3 regions of the Paenibacillus sp. FSL R10-2782 genome follow, and region 3 is predicted to be linked to each of the others. Evidence: riboswitches for the same ligand, from Rfam matches in the RefSeq annotation. Region 3 holds a riboswitch; each other region holds the start of a gene.
What was found. A riboswitch is a leader RNA that binds a small molecule or an ion and turns the genes downstream of it on or off. The one in region 3 is predicted to bind cyclic di-GMP.
Positions count from the first base shown of each region.

Region 1: linked by a shared signal. The riboswitch ahead of NST83_RS13185 (amino acid adenylation domain-containing protein) and the one ahead of NST83_RS02315 (transglutaminase-like domain-containing protein) in region 3 are both predicted to bind cyclic di-GMP.
Region 2: linked by a shared signal. The riboswitch ahead of NST83_RS05850 (glycosyl hydrolase) and the one ahead of NST83_RS02315 (transglutaminase-like domain-containing protein) in region 3 are both predicted to bind cyclic di-GMP.

Region 1 covers NZ_CP151951.1:2,930,926-2,934,049, forward strand. The annotation lists gene NST83_RS13185 (amino acid adenylation domain-containing protein) at 1-1,806, opposite strand, end outside; cyclic di-GMP riboswitch class I at 1,940-2,029, opposite strand; gene NST83_RS13190 (aldo/keto reductase) at 2,483-3,124, opposite strand, start outside.
Region 2 covers NZ_CP151951.1:1,280,707-1,283,830, forward strand. The annotation lists gene NST83_RS05845 (sugar phosphate nucleotidyltransferase) at 1-940, shown strand, start outside; cyclic di-GMP riboswitch class I at 1,103-1,183, shown strand; gene NST83_RS05850 (glycosyl hydrolase) at 1,164-2,789, shown strand; gene NST83_RS05855 (hypothetical protein) at 2,839-3,124, shown strand, end outside.
Region 3 covers NZ_CP151951.1:512,901-516,024, forward strand. The annotation lists gene NST83_RS02310 (collagen binding domain-containing protein) at 1-761, opposite strand, end outside; gene NST83_RS02315 (transglutaminase-like domain-containing protein) at 975-1,781, opposite strand; cyclic di-GMP riboswitch class I at 1,795-1,877, opposite strand; cyclic di-GMP riboswitch class I at 1,920-2,000, opposite strand; gene NST83_RS02320 (AraC family transcriptional regulator) at 2,100-2,987, opposite strand.

The sequences.
Region 1 (3,124 bases), 2.4 Mb from region 3:
ATTGGCACTGCCGTCCGGTTCTATATGTCTTAGGCTTTCGCCATCCAAGTCCATGATTGCCCCGTGATAGGTGAGCTTGTCCCGGAGATGCTTTTGCGTCAGTACAATGGACGCACTGCTGTCCTCCAGCATGTAGTGAATCCGTTCCTCCGGATAATTCGGATCTATCGGCAGGTAGGCTCCGCCCGCTTTGAGTGTTCCCAGGATGCCTATGACCATTTCCATGGAACGCTCCGCCATGATGGCGACGATATCATCCGGCTTCACTCCATGCTCTCTTAAGATTGTAGCCAGCCGATTGGCCTGCTCGTTCAGCTCCCGGTAGGTCAGCGTTTGCTCTCCCCAGACCAAAGCCGGATGATCTGCTCTTTGTTCCGCTCGTTCCTCAAACAGTCCCTGAATCGTGTGATCCTTTGGATATTCCGCCTCCGTATGGTTAAAACCGCGAACTAGCGTACCCCTTTCTTCCTCTGGCACGATTTCGATTTGCGAAATAAGAGTTTCACTTTGCTCCATGACTTGAGCAAATAAATATTCAAAGTGGGAGATAACGTTATCAATGGAGATGAATCTTTCAAAAGCCTGTATCTGATAGTCAAAATTAACGGCTACATCCGCTTCACCTTCTTGTCCCCATATCAGGAGATTGAGTGCATTTCTTTCATGATGATGCGGCATACTTACAATCCGGCTTGCTGCGCCGATCAATGCTTCTCTCGTTTCCTGTTCTTCGAAAGAAAGCGATATATCAAACAGTTTTCCTTTCTCATTGCTGTTCTCGTAAACCGCCCGGTAAATTTCACCGAAAGACATTTTCTGATGACGATAGCATTGCATAAGCTCACGTTTGATGCTCTTAATCAGTTCTTTGAAGCTTATATCTTTCTCGGGGCTGATCCGCAGCGGCAGCACGTTGGCGAAATGTCCCATCGTCTGCTTATATTTCGCTTTGCTCCGATTAAAAACCGGGACGCCGATCACCATTTCGTTCCGATTGCAAATCTTGCTGAAATACAGGAACAGTATGCCTAAAAAATAGTGGAACGACGAGCATCCTTCCTCTTTGCAAAATTCAATCATTTGATTGTATAACGCCTTGTTTATAGTTAAGGTTCGCCGATCACTCCAAACGGAATCGCCGTCACCATCATCGACATCCATGCCTCTGCTCAACAGAGGCTCGGGAATGGTCAGGTATTTGTTCTGCCAGAACGCCCTGTCTTTTAAAAAGGCCGGAGAATTCAGATAATTCTGATTATCGGAAATAAAATCAGCATAGGAATAGACCGTTCTGTTCATTTCGCCAATTCCTTGCACCAATTTATTGTAATTGTCAAACATTTGACTGATTAAGAGAGCAAATCCCCATCCGTCGATCACCAAATGATGAACTTTAAGTAAAATGAAGTATGTGTTCGGGGCACCTTTCAACAAAACAAATTGAAAATAGAAGTCCTCTGGTTGAAAAGGTTTTAAAAACTCATTTTTCATCCAGTTAATGCAAAAAGAGTTTGGATTTTCCTTTACTGAAAAATCATGAAACGCAACTTCATAGTCAGCTTCCGGCAAAAATGTTAAATAAGGCTCTCCCTTTTTATCAATAAAACGGGTACTCAGAGAATCATTCTGTGTGATTAATAACTGCATGGACTGCCTAATGATAGCTGTATTCAGGTTTCCTTTAACCTCAACATACCCACCGATATTGTAAATAGGCTTTCCAGGGTACATGCACTGTTCGAACCATATATCTTTCTGATAGGAACTTAACGGATACTCCTTGAAACTTACTACGCTCGTTTGCATAAAATCCCCTCCGTTTGTTAATCATTTCATGCGTTCTACTCCATATTCCAAAAAATCATTTCCACTACAAATAAAAGAAGCCTGTTCCCATAGAAAAAACACAGGAACAGACAGCAGACTTCGCCCGGTTTCCTTCGGCAACCTGGCAATCATGGCTGTTTAATCCAGCTTTAGACCCATGGCTTTGTGTCCACCACTTTCGAGGTGTTTACGATTAACGGGAATTACTTTCGTATATTTTTTTACATCTTTTGAGTATGCTCTTATGCTTCTTCCTCCTACATTCGGTAGGATCTGACCTTGGGTTCTCAAAACATTTATTTTGACATAGTTTCACAATACGTTGTTAGCTGCCGATTAAAATACTTCAGCAAGCCACTAAATTTCTGTCATCCGACAACTCCAGTTCATTTTACTTAGTGAGTGTAGTTGGACTGATTAAGAACAAGTAAGCTTACTGTGGAGAATATATCCAGGGTCTAGTCACAAAGCGTAGCACCCCAAAGAAAAGAATGTCCTTGTCCTTGCAAGAAATGTCGCGCCTGTGAACAAAGCATTAATGTCAACCAAGCGTCAAGGAGCGTACATGGGCAATATCGCCCTGGTCATAGAAATGTTAGACAGCGTACAGGCGAAGTTCATTTTCCAACGAAATATTCCAGTGTTTTTGCCACGATTACTTCGATCTCAGCACCTGGTTGGAAACATGGCTGACCATCTCAATTTCACCGGCTGTCAAGGTAAACTGCATCGCCTTCACATTTTCCTCAGCATGATGTACTTTTGAAGCCCCAGGTATCGCAAATACGTTCTCTCCGTGAGCGTTAATCAGCCAATTCAGAGCAATCTGCGTTGGCGACACGTTATATTGTTGAGCCAGCTGTTCCAATGTTTCAATCAGCGGCTTCGATCTCCGCAGCCCCGAATCCCGGAATGCCGCCGTCCACTTGCGCGGACCCTTGATCGACTTGACTAGAGAAGGATTTTTATGGAATTTCCCACTTAAGATCCCCTGCATTAACGGAGAGTATGCGATGATCGCCACACCAAGCTCTTTAGCCGTGTCCAGAATTCCGTTCTGTTCGATTCTCCGGTCGAGCAGGCTGTATTTCACTTGATTCGAAACTAGGCGAAGGCCGTGCTCACGCAGCACACGATCGGCTTCACGTATTTGTTGCGCGGAAAAGTTGCTTACGCCCACATATTTAATCTTTCCCTGCCCAACCAGTTTAGCCATCGCATTCATCACGGCGCCAACCGAAGCAAAGGAGTAAGGCGAATGCACCTGATAGAGGTGAATCGTCCGTTGATCCAAATG
Region 2 (3,124 bases), 770 kb from region 3:
GGTTGTCCCTTCCTATCCCTCTGAGAAATATGGTTACATTATACCGAAAAATGATGCCACACAAGGTAGCACAGGCTACCGCGAAGTGAGCCATTTTCAAGAGAAACCCGACCGGGAGCAGGCGGAGCGTCTGATGGAACGCAATGCTCTATGGAACTGCGGGGTTTTTGCATTCAAATTGGGTTACTTGCTCGATATCTTGGCATCCAAAGGTTTGCCGCTGAACTATGAAGAAATGCAAAAGCAATATTCTTCTCTGGAAAAAATCAGCTTTGACTATGAGGTAGTCGAGAAGGAGCAGGACATCGTTGTTCTCCCGTATGATGGATTCTGGAAGGATTTAGGTACTTGGAACACCTTAACGGAAGAAATGTCACATCAGCAAGTGGGCAGAGGCGTAGTCACGGAGGATTGCGTCAATACGAGCCTTATCAACGAACTGGATATCCCCGTGGCAATCATTGGAACGAATGATCTGATCGTAGCTGCCAGCCCGGATGGCATCCTTGTGACCAATAAGGCGGAAAGTCCGCGCATCAAGGAAGTGCTCAAGGCTCATAATCAGCGTCCAATGTACGAAGAGCGCCGTTGGGGGCATTATCGGGTAGTGGATTATGTGAAGTATGACGAGGGCAACGAGGTATTGACCAAGCGAATCCGTGTGCTGCAAGGCAAAAATATCAGCTACCAGCTTCATTTCAAACGGAGTGAAATTTGGACCATTATTAGCGGTGAAGCGGAAATTATTTTGAATGAAAAGCTGCATAAGGTGAAGGCTGGTGATGTGGTTCGTATTCCAGAAGGGACGAAGCATAGTATTTTAGCCGTGACTGATGTGGAATTGATCGAGGTACAGACAGGTTCTGAGTTGATCGAAGAGGATATTGTCCGTTTTTGCATGGATTGGGATGAAATTTCCCGTCACAAGTTTATTTCATAAATATTTTGCGAAATCCTGAAAGATGAAAAAAAGACTCATTTATGAAGTTATTTAGCTCAAACTGTCGAAAATACACGAAAATCTGTAAATTCATAAACATGACCTATTAAATTTTGGTAAAAAAAAGTCGATACTTAGGGTAAGAAGGAATCCAAACTCCTTCCACGATAAACGCAGCCCTGTTGAAAGGCAGGTACGCAAAGCTAAAGGGCCTTCCGTGAGGATGGCAGCCTGGCTACCGAAAGGAAGAGCGAGAGTGAGCCCCTATTTTACCCCTGTGTATCGATGGATACGCAGTGTACTCCCCGTTGTTATGCTTTTTTCTTTGTTGCCTGTCGGTTTCGGTGAATCTCTGTCCGTGGCGAATGCTGCCACATTACAGCCTGTTAATTCGGACGCTTCTGCTGAGGCCCGTGAACTATACAGCTATTTGATCAGCATCTCCGGGAAAAAAATGGTCACAGGTCAACATGACTATTTGGAAAGTCCGGATGAATTAAGCAACAAGGTCCAAAAAATCAGTAAGGCGTATGTTGGTGTACATGGCTACGAGATGGGGGCCATCTCCGGTCAGTCCGCCACTACGGAGGCAGCACAACGTAAAAATGTCGTCGATAGCGCCATACGTTGGAGTAGAGATGGCGGCATGGTTACAATGACTTATCATGAACCGCTGCCGGGTAAACCACTGACTTGGGCTAATGTGCAGGCGAAAGTAAGCCAGGCGGAGTTTAATAAATATGTGACGCCGGGTACTGCGCAGTATAATCTTCTCATTGCCGATCTGGATAAGGTCGCTATATCGTTAAAGCAGCTTCGTGATGCAGGAGTTCCAGTATTATGGAGACCTTACCACGAAATGAACGGCGACTGGTTCTGGTGGGGAAATAAAAACAATTTCAATCAGCTATGGGATATCATGTATGACCGTTTTGCAAACACGCATCAACTGAACAATCTGCTGTGGGTATGGAGTCCGAATGCGCCTAATTCGTACACTGTCCCATATACCCCGAAATATCCGGGGGATGACAAAGTGGATATTTTGGCTGTAGACATTTACAACCATGATTTTAAGCAAAGCCATTACGAAGGACTGCTCGGACTGGCACGGAATAAGCCGATTGCCATTGGGGAACATGGTGAGGTACCCAGTCCCGAGGTGATGCAGGCTCAGCCAAAATGGGTGTATTCCATGACCTGGGGCAAGATGCTGACCGAAAATAACACGACGGATCAGATTCAGGATTATATGAATGATTCGACAAGCTTGACGCGGGATGATGTGAAAAAAGGATTAGCTGCGATGAAAGAACCTGACACGGAGCTACCGACCGTACCGGACACGGGGTCAAACGATCCAACTCCGGCTCCGCCAGTGGTAAGTAAACCAACCCCGCCTTCCGTTCCGGATATGGTTTATGCGAACGGGTTGCGGGGTGAATATTTTAACAGTATGGATCTGGACGGCACCACTGTTTTGGTTCGTACAGACAGTATGCTGGATTATAACTGGCGTGCGGCCTCGCCTGATCCCAAGGTGAAGGCTGATCAGTTCTCGGTCCGCTGGACGGGCAAAATCAAGCCGCAATACAGTGAGACCTATACGTTTACCACGATTTCTGATGATGGTATTCGTGTATGGGTAGACGGCAAGCTGGTTATTGATAGCTGGTTCAAACAAAGCTGGACGGAACGCAAGGGCAGCATTACCTTGCAAGCAGGCAAAATGGCAGATTTGAAAGTTGAATATTATGATGAAAAAGGCGACGCAATGGCACGTCTGATGTGGGAAAGTCAGCATGAAGCGAAAGCGGTAATTCCCGGCAACGCTTTGTTTCTTCCTTGATATATACTCTTTCCCCGCCAAAAATTTTGAGGAGAGAGGGTGGAGCACAATGATGAAAAATTGGTTGACCCAAAGGTATATAGTAGTATTGGCCGGGCTGCTAGGGGTCGCAGCTATAGCGCTGATTGCCTGGTTTATTCATACGCCTCCCAAGAGTGAAGAACTTCAGACGATTAAAGTAGCGGCGGCCAGTCCGGTATGGAAGATTGGTCAGCGGGATGACTCTTCAGCAGAATTTAAAGGTATGGTTGGTAAGGACAATGTCAATATTTCGGCGGCCTCCACCGAGTCGTCTGCTAAAGGAGCATCGTCAGCGATGTCCATAGCAGAAAGTA
Region 3 (3,124 bases):
GCATTCTTTACGGTGTCCAATTGTGTATTCACATTAATGGCCCAGTCAATCTTGTTTTTGCCGTTAGCTTTTCCTTGTTTGCTTATTGGGGGCCCAGAAGCGGGTTTGATGTTGACGATGGATGTTTGTACCCCAATCTTAATTGGAGTCGCAATAATGACTTCTGTGCTGCCCTTTGCAACTTCCTTACTGAACTCGGTTTTTACTTGCAGTTTTCCGCTTACGTTGGAATGATTCTCTACGTAATCGTTAAAGGTCATAATGACTTTCCCTTGGCGATCTACCGTAAAGGTACCAACCTCTCCATCTGTTGAAATTAACGGAGATGAGATATCTGTGTAAATTTCAAATTGTTCCGGCAAGTTAAAGGTGAAGATATCTCCTTCTTTATACTGATTGTCCGGAATCTCCCATTCATAGCTCAGCTGGACTGCCGCGCCAATATCCACACGGACGCCAGGATTATCCACAGCATCAATGATACGGCCAGTTTCATCCGTCAAGATCAGCTTGGTTAAAATATTGTCTACTTGAACTGAGCTGGCCGCTGCCTGAATCATAGGAGCTATGCTGGGAGGTGCCTCTAATGGTTCAGGGTTTGGAATACCGTATACATCTCCCATAACTGTATTCGCAGGATCGCTTACAGCGCTATCTGATACAGCCGTGGTTGAAGTGTCTGCGTAAGCCAGCGCTGCACTAAAAAAGCTTTGGAAAATAAGCAATAGTACAATGATCGTTACATTTATTTTTGTTCTCATACTCTTAAGTAAGTCTCCTATTCATCATATTATTATGGAAAGTACCCGGGCGGTTTTGGTTCCCCCCTCTTTTTTTGTCCCGGAAATAGTATATTCAACACGTTAGTTTTTAAATGACTGACTAGGTATACAATACCTTCCTTATCTCAACAATTTCTCAACAAGAATAGAAAAAAGCCCTGATCGCAGTGATCAGGGCTTACTATAAAAAAATTAATATTGTTTTGTTTTTGTATATTTGGAGGGCTCTTTGGCCATTGCAAACTTCTGTTTTCCGTCTTTTAGAGCGGCATCTACTGTAGTGTCAATGATAACCCATTGATTGTTGATATTGACTTCATTCCAGGCGTGGTAGGTTTTCACATAGGAGGATTCACCCATAACCAGCTTGGTTGGAACATCCACACTTCGAAGCATGGCGGCGAACAGTGAAGCATATCCATAGCAAATGTCTTTTTGCGCAACCAGTGTGCGATCAATTTGTGGAAGATAGTCAGTTGATAGGGTGAAGGACTGGTTGGAATCGTATTTAATATGACTAATAACATACTCGTAAATACGTTTCACCTTTTCATCATCTGTCGTGGCACCCTTGGTTAATTCTCTGGCCTTCCGAATCGCCTGATTTGTATCGCTCCAGTCAATATTTTGAACAGAATTGAGGTATATGGTTTTACTGTCGTTCAAATTTAACTGGACTGTTTCTTCACCTATCACATTATACTGATTGCCAGTTAGCTGTTCCAATAAGCGAATGTTATAACTGCCATTGCCCATTTGAAGAGCGAATGCTTCCTCAGGTTTGCTCGAATTCAGATAATAAGAGTATTTCTCCGCATCCTTGGTAATTACGATCTTGGTTTTGACATTGGAGTTGACAGGATAACGTATACTAACAATACCGCGGTTTACGTTGTTTTGATTCAGCCATGCCTGACTTTCGGCAGCAAATGCTGTCGTATGTAGGGGGATGGATAACAAAAAAACTAAAATTAGTAAAAAAAACGACATTTTCCTCATAGAAAAACTTCCTTTCGGCGGCCAGGCTGCCATCTAAAAAAAGAAGGCCCTATAGCTTTGCGTCCCTGCCTTTCGACAGGTTTGCTATTATCGTATAAAGTTTTTTAGGAAAAAAAGACACGACAAAAAGCCTCTCCAACCGGTAGCTGGCTGCCATCTTAAAAAGAAGGCCCTGTAGCTTTGCGTCCCTGGCTTTCGACAGGTTTGCCATTTATCCTGAACAGTCTATATCTATCATTCTATCAGTTGGGCTCCCGATCAGGCAAGCACAATCTCGGTTTTTCTCTGTTTTTCGACAAAGTCATTGGATAGATGAGATTATAGTTTGGTTCGATTCCCCCATTTTTTGCGGAAGGAATGTGGGGTTTCTCCGACATGTTCCTTGAACAGGTTGATAAAGTGGCTGGTGTTGGGAATACCTACAAACCGTGCGATATCCACAATGGATTCGTCACTGGTTTTGAGCCAGCCTTGAGCCGCTGTGATGCGGACATTAATGAGATAATCAATAGGAGAAAATCCGATCTGTTTCTTGAAGTTTTTAGCGAGATTGAATTTGTTTAACTCAAACATGTCTGCCAGAGAATCCAGCGTAATTCGTTCACTGTAGGATCGATCCAAATATTGCTGAACCTTGCGTATCTCGGTGATCGTATCCTGGTTTACATACGGATGATCGTACGGGTGCTGCAAAATATACGTCAGCAACTCACCGATGAGTCTGGATGTAAACAGCTCAGCAGAGAGAGTTCTGTCAGATTGTACGCATAACAGGGAACGCAGCTTGTCCAATATGATGCATGGATCGTTGAGTGTTATTACAGGCTTGTTGTGTTTGGCAAATTGTTCATAGAAATTGTCGATCAGATTGCCGTACACATTTACACTGATAAACTCCCATGCTTCATGACCAGCGGTGCTGTACTGTACGTATTCCTCACAACTAACGAAAAACATATCATGAGGCTTCAATATGTATTTTTTCTCCCGGTACAGCAATTCCCCTTGTCCTGATAACGTAAAAACGAGCAAGAACGAAGTAAGCTCCTTCCGTTCCATGGCATAAGCAGATGTTTTTTTGAAATAACCTATTTCCTGTATATAAAAAAGGGATTTCTTGGCAAAAGCGGAGGGAGTACGTGCAATGATTACTGGATCGCTGCTCCAAGGGATGCCATTCCCGTTGTTTTTTTGGTCTGTTGTCATATCCAATTCCTTTACAAAAGAGCAAATTTATCAAGCTAATGGCTGTTTGTTTAACAAACTAAATGGTGGTTTGCACATGATTTCCTATTTATACGGTTTTATTTTATCACATCACATAAATGCATGTAGCGAATAAT